3 regions of the Vibrio misgurnus genome follow, and region 1 is predicted to be linked to each of the others. Evidence: riboswitches for the same ligand, from Rfam matches in the RefSeq annotation. Region 1 holds a riboswitch; each other region holds the start of a gene.

What was found. Region 1 has a riboswitch for lysine ahead of lysC (lysine-sensitive aspartokinase 3). Riboswitches for the same ligand answer to the same signal wherever they lie in the genome.
Region 2: it holds a riboswitch for lysine, as region 1 does, so the genes downstream of both, OOK74_RS13225 (Na+/H+ antiporter NhaC family protein) here and lysC (lysine-sensitive aspartokinase 3) in region 1, are expected to answer to the same signal.
Region 3: it holds a riboswitch for lysine, as region 1 does, so the genes downstream of both, OOK74_RS04745 (Na+/H+ antiporter NhaC family protein) here and lysC (lysine-sensitive aspartokinase 3) in region 1, are expected to answer to the same signal.

Annotation. Positions count from the first base shown of each region.
Region 1 covers NZ_CP113241.1:291,817-295,102, forward strand. Annotated here, with positions in the region: gene lysC (lysine-sensitive aspartokinase 3) at 34-1,386, opposite strand; lysine riboswitch at 1,497-1,674, opposite strand; gene OOK74_RS01415 (PglL family O-oligosaccharyltransferase) at 1,836-3,286, opposite strand, start outside.
Region 2 covers NZ_CP113242.1:316,927-320,212, forward strand. Annotated here, with positions in the region: gene emrD (multidrug efflux MFS transporter EmrD) at 1-1,136, shown strand, start outside; lysine riboswitch at 1,284-1,456, shown strand; gene OOK74_RS13225 (Na+/H+ antiporter NhaC family protein) at 1,535-3,124, shown strand; gene OOK74_RS13230 (nicotinate-nicotinamide nucleotide adenylyltransferase) at 3,249-3,286, opposite strand, start outside.
Region 3 covers NZ_CP113241.1:982,981-986,266, reverse strand. Annotated here, with positions in the region: gene OOK74_RS04745 (Na+/H+ antiporter NhaC family protein) at 1-1,588, opposite strand, end outside; lysine riboswitch at 1,704-1,886, opposite strand; gene OOK74_RS04740 (H-NS family histone-like protein) at 2,302-2,718, shown strand; gene OOK74_RS04735 (inosine/guanosine kinase) at 2,782-3,286, opposite strand, start outside.

The DNA.
Region 1 (3,286 bases):
CCACCGGATGTGGCCTCTCATTTTTTTATGAGATTATTTTTCAAATAGCTCAGTGTGTAGTTTTTGCACCGCTTGCTTGGCGACGGCTTCAGGTAATAAGAAACACAGATTGTGTGCGCTGGCCCCGTAGCAGATCATACGCAAGTTATAATCTTCCAACACGCTGAACACTTGTTTAGCGTAGCCACGGCTCTCTTTCATCTTGTTGCCAATCAGCGCAATTAAACACAAATTGTATTCGACTTCGACGCTGCACAACGCTTCTAGCTCTGCTCGAACTGCTTCTGGTAGTTCAGGCGCGCCACCAGAGGTATCGGTTTTATCTAAGGTGAGTGACACACTGATCTCAGAGGTGGTGATCAGGTCTACCGACAGTTTATGTTTAGCCAGAATCTCAAATACCTTAGCTAGGAAGCCGTAGGCATGGAACATCTGCGCACTACGCAGCGTCACCATGGTTTGGTTGCAGCGCAGTGCCAGGGCACGATACAAGGGGGCGCTTGTTACCTGTTGCCGGATCCAAGTGCCGCCTTTTTCAGGCTCTTTCGACGAGCCTACAAATACCGGAATACCGTGCCGTACTGCGGGTAACAAGGTCGATGGATGCAGAATTTTTGCGCCAAAATTGGCCATCTCTGACGCTTCACTAAAACTGATCTCGGCAATCGGTGCGGCTTTAGATGCAATACGTGGATCGGTACTGTAGATCCCTGGCACATCGGTCCAAATTTCCAAGCCGCAAGCTTGCACCGCTTCCGCAATCAACGCGGCAGAGTAGTCACTGCCCCCGCGGCCTAAAGTAGTGGTATTCCCTTGTGCATCGGAGCCAATAAAACCTTGTGTGATCACCACATGTTGCTGACAAAGTGGGAGCAATTTTTGTTGAGCCAACGCAGCCATTTCCGTTAACTGTGGCTCAGCTTTGCCGTAGTGACTGTCGGTGCGTAGTACTTCACGAATATCAAAACGTACCGCATTGACACCCCGTTCGCACATCAATTGGGTCAAAATATAGGTGGAGATCAATTCACCACTGGCGACCAACTGATCGGTTAATTTTTTGTTGGGATGTGATGCCGCGGCTTCGGCGGCACTGGCTACCGTATCTAATACCTCTTTGACTTGTTGTTCGACCCGAGTGGGATCTGCCAGTTGGTCGATGATCACATAATGGATATCGGTCAGTTGTTGTAAAATCGCTCGACGGCGATCGGCGGATGCCACGCCATTGGCCAGCTCAACCAATAAATTGGTGACCCCAGAACAGGCACTACTGACCACTAAACGGGTTTGTGGATTATTTTCAATGATGGCCGAACAACGGCTCATCGCTTCAAAGTTGGCGACACTAGTACCACCAAATTTGGCGACGTTAAATGTGCTCACGGCAATTCTCCCAGACTTCCTGAAAAACGAGTTGTTGGTAAACCCAACGTCCAATGTTGTGAAGAGAGTGTTGTTATAGAGCAAAATAGAGGGGTGACAATAGAAAGGTGTCCCTTCGAAGCTCTTCATCAGATCCGAACTGATGACAGTTGAAGGGATTCAGCCCATTCAACCGATAAACCAAAGCCGCAACTTTGATTCACCTCGGCACTACTCCCCCTGAATGTTCTGTTTTGGAGTTGAGGCTCCACAAAACATCTGCCTGGGTAGTGCTCCTCTTCTGCTAGATAGCGCATTCATTGAACGGTGTTGGTCAAATATTGTCAACGATAAATTGTGCTTCAAGTGCAAATAAACATAACATTTCAGTGACAATGATTTGCCGTTTCAAGATGCTGCCAAGGTTTGCGGTGAGGTTATCACCGCAAGTTGGGATGGAGTGAAACCACTTATGGTGTTGCTTGTGATGGTGCGACTGTCGTTACTGATGAGCGATACTGAATATGACTGAAATCCTGATTGGGAAATAGAAACTCTGCCTCAGTACAGATTTGCTGAGCACGACTGTTATCACCTAATCCTTGGTAGGCCAAAATTAAATTACTGTAAAAAGTAGGGCGTGGTTGATGTTGAATCACTTGATGTGACCACTGCACATAAGGTTCAATCAACTGTGGTTTTTGTTCATGCAAGCCAATGTGCAGATAAGTACTGTAAATATCCCAGTCCAATCGGTCTTGCCAAACTATCGGATTGGTCACCAGCTTGAGTAGCTCGGGATCTCGCGGTTGCGATTGCTCAAATTGAGTAAGTATATAATTGGTTTGCAATGCGCTAACCATATACAAGCTGGTGATAATCGGCATCACTAAGCTCAGCATACGCAGTAGTGATTGACTGATAAGACTGAAATTGGCCAGTCGGTAACGCGCGACCCGCTGATCAACCCAATAGATCAAGATAATGAAAGTGATCCAGTGAATGGCCGAGTGATAAAATGGATACTCCAATTGTGCATGTAAAGTGATCGGCACCAACAGTGCCAGCATCGCTAAGCGCGTACCGCGTTTGGCGGAATAAATGCGCAGCATACACGCACAGGCTGCCAATAAAATCCCCAGAACTGGCAGCATTCCTCCTTCAACGCCCCAATACAACAGTTCATTATGTGGATGATCCATGGCGGCAAGGCCGGCTGGGTAGTGGCTATTAAGTTGATGCTGGCGAGCGGTATACAGCAGATATTGTGCTTCAAATTTTCCATAACCATAACCAGTGAAGGGTTTTTCGATGATCATATCGATGGCTTGTGGAAAGGTGTAACGGCGTGGGCTTTCGAGATCGGTTTTATTGGCTACCCAATCAGCGCTGTTTTGACTATGCATCGCCGCAAAGCCGGCGCATAGCCCGAGCCCAATCGCAAGTAACCAGAGAGTAAAGCGTTGGCGAGAGGCGAATCTGTATAGGTAAGCGGCGATCAAAATAATACTGATTAAACTGGCAATCCAGCCGGTACGCGAGGCCAGTACGAGTAATAACGGCACCGTGAGTATTGGTGTGATATACAACATTCCCATTTTACTGAGATGGGCGTCGTACTTCTCCGGTTGCCGTGCGAGTAGATAGCCTGAAAGCGCTAGCCCGGTCGCTAAAAAGCTCGCCATGACGTTGGGTTGTTGAAAAATACCATAAGGACGATTGGCCACACTGTCATAGCCAAATGGATTGCCGGGCGCTAAGTAAAAATATTGCACTAAACCAATCATGGCTTCAATGAGACTGGCGAGCAGAATAAACCACAGCAGTCGCTGCTTATGTTTATTGCTGAAGCGAAATTGTTGCAGTACCACAAATAGCAGTAATCCAGTCCACAGTCCGATCAGGCGGTTGATACTGTGTA
Region 2 (3,286 bases), on a different replicon from region 1:
CCCAAACGATGTACGTGCCTTCTATCGGCTACATGGCACAAGAGTTTCTGGTTTCACCCGCCGCATTACAGGCGGTCATGGCTTGTTATCTTATCCCATACGGTTTATCGCAATTTGTCTACGGTACTCTGTCCGATCGGATTGGCCGTAAACCGATCATCATCGCAGGATTACTGATCTATATTTTGGGTTCACTGATGGCGCTTTTTGCTCATCAATACTCATGGTTTCTGATCGGCAGCTTTGTACAAGGCTTAGGAATTGGTTGTGGTGGCGCGATGTCACGCACCCTTTCGCGTGATTGTTTTGAGGGCGAACGCCTGCACAAAGTCAATAGTTTAATCAGCATGTGTTTGATTTTTTCACCGCTGGTCGCGCCAGTGTTAGGCGGCGTACTGACGGAAACCTTCGGTTGGCGTTCAAGCTACTTATTTTTATCGCTGTTTGCTATCGCGGTCGTGATCACTATGCTAACCCGCATGATAGAAACGCTACCTGCCCACGCTCGCCGGAAAGAACCTGTGTTGCGCAGCTATCAGCATGTGCTTGCTACCCGCCGCTTCCAAGGCTATTTGATCTGCTTAGTGGCAACCTTCGCCGGACTCGCAGTATTTGAAGCCGCGGCTGGGGTGTTATTGGGCGGAGTATTGGCGCTGCCTGCGACAACGGTAAGTTTACTGTTTGTACTGCCGATCCCAGGTTATTTAACCGGAGCTTGGCTGTCTAACCTTATCAGCCAGCACTGGCGTGAAAAAATGGCCATGCAGGTTGGTTTAAGTGCCATCCTGATTGGTTCATTAGTGATCATGCTGCCGGGCTTGTTTGACATCACCAACGCTTGGTCTTTGATCAGCGGGGCAACCATTTACTTTCTCGGTGCCGGTATTTTATTCCCAGCCGCCACCACGGGTGCGCTCTCCCCTTTCCCTTATCATGCTGGGACTGGCGGGGCGATTTTGGGAGGAATGCAGAATTTAGGGGCCGGTTTAGCGACTTTGCTCGCGGCCATGTACCCGGCGACAAATCAGCTACCACTCGGCATGATTATGTTGCTGATGTCGATCATCGCACTGTGGGGGCTAAAACGAGTTTATAGCAAACAACCACCAGCGGATGAGATGCCGCTTGCGGTGTAACCGCAAAACGTTAGCGCTATCAATCGGCTATGCCATACGAGATCCATTTCGTGGCGGAAAAGACAAAATTAAATCTTGTCGTCGACTAAAAAGGCAGTAATATACGCGCCATATCACGTTTTGAATCAACTTCTCAACGTGATACTTCCTTTAAGTAGAGGCGCGCTGTTCATGAGTCGCCAGTCGTAGGTTGACCCCGATGAGGACTGGTTAAAGGGTACAGCGCCGAAGCGTTCGTTGCGTCATCAACGTTCGCTGGGCCAGCATTGAACAAATGCCGGACTGCCATAGTTTGTTGTCTATGGAGCGCTACCTTGAAGGATAAGAAGTGTTATTTCGCTGAAATGTGTTTTTTATCCTGCTGGTAGATCTCCACCTGAAAAGGTGATGTGAGATCCATGAATTTAGCCCTTTATTCTGACTCGATTTATTCGGTCATTCCGCCGCTGCTCGCGGTGCTACTGGCGATCACCACGCGCCGAGTTTTACTCTCGCTAGGCGCAGGGATTATCGCTGGTGCCGTCATGCTCAACCATTTTTCCCCCCTGACGACTTTGCAATATCTGTTGGCTAAAATTAGCGGGTTATTGTGGTCAGAGGGTGCGCCCAACACTGAAAACATCAATATGCTGCTGTTTATGCTGCTGCTCGGTGGCTTGATCAGTTTAATGACCGCATCCGGCGCAACCCGCGCTTTCGCCTTATGGGCAGAGCGCAAATGTAAAGATCGCCGCAGTGCCAAAGCGCTGACTGGCTTGATGGTGTTTGCCTTTTTTATTGACGATTTCTTTCATAGCCTCTCAGTGGGGGCGATTTGCCGCCCGGTGACCGATCGTTTCCAAATCTCACGCGCTAAGCTAGCGTATCTGCTCGACTCGACTGCTGCACCGGTGTGTGTGATCACTCCGATTTCTTCTTGGGGGGCTTATATTATTGCCCTGATTGGCGGCATTTTAACCGCGCATGAGATGACAGAAATCAGTGCCATTTCTGCTTTTGTACAGATGATCCCGATGAATCTGTATGCAGTATTTACCCTGCTGATGGTGCTTGTGGTGATCTTCCTGCCGATGGATATTGGCCCGATGCGCCAACATGAAGCGTGGGCGCGTGAAGGCAAATTGTGGGATGAGCACAAAGGTCGTCCGGCCGGATTAGATATGGAAGGCGGCGACAGCGCACAAGGCACAATGCTGGATATGGTGTTACCCATCGCGGTACTGACCATCACTACCCTGTTCTTTATGCTCTATACCGGTAACCACGCATTAGTCGCAGCCGAGCAGCCCTTTTCCTTGATTGGAGCGTTAGAAAACACCGATGTGGCTCAGTCTTTGGTTTATGCTGCGTTGTGTAGCCTCGCGGTTTCGGTGGCTTTGTCATTGCGCTTAAAGCTTTCCGCACAAACTTGGCTGGCGACCGCCCCCAAAGGGGTGATGGCCATGATGCCCGCTATCATCATTTTGCTGTTTGCATGGACGATTGGTGGCGTGGTGCGCGATCTGCAAACTGGGGTCTATCTCGCTTCCTTGACTCAAGGCAATCTGCCGGTTGAACTGCTGCCTGCCTTAGTGTTTGTGCTGTCTTGTTTGATGGCCTTTGCCACTGGTACCAGTTGGGGCACTTTCGGAATTATGCTGCCGTTAGCCGGCGATATAGCGGCCGCATCGGATATTAGCCTAATGTTGCCGACTCTTTCTGCGGTACTGGCTGGCGCAGTGTTTGGCGATCATGCTTCACCAATTTCTAGCACCAGTATTCTTTCCGCCACGGGTGCAGGCAGCCATCATATCGACCATGTGGTCACTCAGTTGCCCTATGCGCTCAGCGCGGCTAGCGGAGCATTATTGGGTTATTTGGCGATGGGCTTACTGCACTCGGTGTGGGCCGGTTTAGCGGCGAGTAGCGTATGGTTTGTGCTGTTTTGTGGCTTTCATTTGCGCCAAACTCGCTGGCAGCAGCAAAAACAGCAACCGGTTAACGCCTAAGTTAATACCTAACTAACTGAGAGTGAATAACCCTCCCCTGTCACGCTGACCAAATACGACTGTGCTTGGTCAGCGTTTGGCTGAGTTGAGATGTCACTCAGCCAAGTCCATATCAATCATACGCTTAATTGAGATACCACTGCTGATCGAGTAACAGTTGCG
Region 3 (3,286 bases), 690 kb from region 1:
GCTTACTCAATTTGGTTTTCGAGAGTACAGTAAGAACTAAGCAGATCAACACAAAGCTGACCGATGCCGCCGCTAACGCCAACCACAATGAAGCGAAGATACCGAGTACCACATAACCAATCGCAGAAACTAAAGCCACCGCTAATGCGTAAGGCAACTGAGTAGCAACGTGATCGATATGGTGACAGCGTGCACCCGTCGATGACAAAATGGTCGTATCTGAAATCGGCGAGCAGTGATCACCAAATACCGATCCGGCTAATACCGCACCCAACATCGGTAGCATTAAGGCCACATCGGTTGCACCAGCCATATCACCCGCAATCGGCAGCATAATACCAAATGTGCCCCATGATGTTCCGGTCGAGAATGCCATCGCACCAGACAGAACAAACAGAATCACCGGTAACCAGTAAGGTTGAATGTTGCCTTGCACCAATGAAGAGAGATAAGTACCGGTTTTCATATCACCAATCACCGAACCAATCGTCCATGCAAAGATGAGGATCAAAATCGCACCAAACATCGATTTTGCGCCGATCCACAAGGTATTGGCCACTTGCTTAACTGGCAGCTTTTGACGTAGTACAGTAATAAACGCCATCGCCAAACCGACTAGGCCACCATAAACCAGTGAGGTACCTACATCGGTATTTTCAAAAGCACCAAAAATATCAAATGGTTTGCCACTTTCAGTTAACGCGCTCGCGCCAGTCCAAATCATGGCACTGATCGTCGCCACTACTAAAAACACAATCGGCAATACCAGATCTAATACACTGCCACGCGGGCTTTGTTCAATATCGAGCTCTTCATTAAGTTGATGAGCCGATGGCGCATCGGTACTCGGATCTTCATCAAATCCCCGTCCTTGAGAGGCTGCAATTTCATGTTTGCGCATCTGGCCAACGTCGATTTTGAACCACACCACAACAAATACCATCAGCAACGCAAAGATCGCATAGAAGTTCATCGGTACTAAACGTAGATAGGCACCTAACGCAGAATACTCTTCGATCCCGTGCGCCACCAAAATACCGCCAATAATGGTCATAATGTAAGCACCCCAACTTGAGGCGGGCATCACAACACACATCGGCGCGGCAGTAGAGTCTAGGATATAAGCTAATTTGGCGCGAGAAACGTAGAAACGGTCCGTCACTGGGCGAGAAATTGACCCCACCGCGAGGCTATTAAAGTAGTCATCCACAAAAATGAATACGCCTAAAAATGCCGCCAATAATTGAGAGCCGCGTTTACTTTTTACTCGAACTTGAGCCCACTGAGCAAAAGCATGCGTCCCGCCCGACAGGGTCAATAAAGCGGTCATCATGCCCAGCAGCAGTAAAAAGCCAACAATGCTCATATTCCACGCATTAATCGCACCATCTTCGATAAATACACTGCCGACTCGAGTCGCAATATATTGTGCTGATTGGCCGAGCGCATAATCCGCTAACAGTAAAGCACCTAAGAAAATACCCACTCCGAGTGACAGGAGTACGCGACGAGTAATAATAGCCAGACTCAATGCTACCAGTGGTGGTAAAACAGAGAGTGGCGAAGAAGCAAAATCGATTAAATTCATGATCTTCCTAAACCAGTAAAAAATGGTTAGAGATCTACTGCAGACAAATTAAGCGACTTCATGTCCACTTAATTTATGTTGAACTAAGCGAAAGGGAAGCGAACACTTCACCCAACCCTACAGTAGCGCTCCATAGTTTAACAAAAATATAGACTATGGCAGTGTTACACCTATTTGATGCAACCCCAGCCAACTGCTGTGATCGGCAAGTTGACTTCGGCGACAACGCCTTTCTCCACCATTGATTGGCATCACCCCAATTGTGGATACTCTTCGTAATCGCGCCTCTACGGCGAAACCCCCATCTTATCAGACCCATTCATTTGGCTCATTCAAAGATGCTTTTCGCATTAGGTAGTGGTTATTTTACTGAACAAAAATCGCAATGCAACTAGCTTTCGCGTGGAAAAATTCGTGTTACGGCTCGCAAATCAATCACTTATTAGAGACTCGTTTCATAAAAAAAACCGGAGGCTGGATATATCGCATATATATTATTTACTGGTGTGATAAGTATCAGGCAACCATGTTTATATGCATAATCGATGATCAACAAATCACAGCGACGACGGTTCTTTACCTTCTTTTACTCAATAATTTTTATATTTTTACTTTCTTACTATTTTGAATTATTATTTACAGCGAATAACTTGTCAGAATAATAAGCTAGGTTTAATATTAACTCGTATCCAATTTGTGAACAGGAAATGGTAATGTCGGAAATCACTAAGACTTTATTAAATATTCGTAGCCTACGTGCTTATGCACGCGAGCTAACTTTTGAGCAACTTGAAGAAGCGTTAGATAAATTAACGACCGTCGTTCAAGAGCGTAAAGAAGCTGAAGCGGAAGAAATGGCAGCTCGTGCTGAGCAAGATGCGAAATTAGCAGCGATTGCAGAACAAATGGCAAAAGATGGCATTGACCTAGAAGCGCTTATTTCTGCGCTGTCTGGCGAAACCAAAATGAAAGCCAAAAGCAGCAAAGGCAAACGCGCACCTCGTCCTGCTAAATACAAGTATATCGACACTAATGGTGAAGAGAAAACTTGGACAGGCCAAGGTCGCACACCTTTAGCGATTCAAAAAGCACTCGATGCGGGTAAATCTTTGGACGTTTTTGCTATTTAATTGCAAAGTAACTATTCCAAAGCATTTAGTTATAAAAAAGGCTCCGAAATGGAGCCTTTTTTATTATCGTTCCCAATACGCCTCTTCGAGGCTATCTTCACGCTCAGGAAGCCCGCGCGATAAACGAGGAGAATGTTGTGCCAATACTTCATAACTCGCACGGTTAGAATATTTACACACCTGAGAAAAAGAAGAATAAGTCAAAAATTCATGTTGATGCTTGCTCGAGTTAGGCACATTTTCTTTATGATATTTATTGGCCGCCATATCGTGTAATAAAGCTGATAATGCTGCATCTCCAGCACCATTAGTATTTTTTATCTTCTCTGGTCCACCCATATACGGCGAAATGTGCGAATAAACCCGAATAGGATTGATACAACTCTCTTTACGCACTGGGCGACTAAATTCATAGCGGTTAAATTCTGCCACTGAACCCGGTAATAATGGTAACGAGGTTTGACGTTTCGCGGAATCTTCCGTGTATCCGGCCATAAATAAACCCACAGGCCCAGCCGTACACAGCACTAAATCGACCCAATCCAAGGCCTTATCTGAAGCGGCTAGC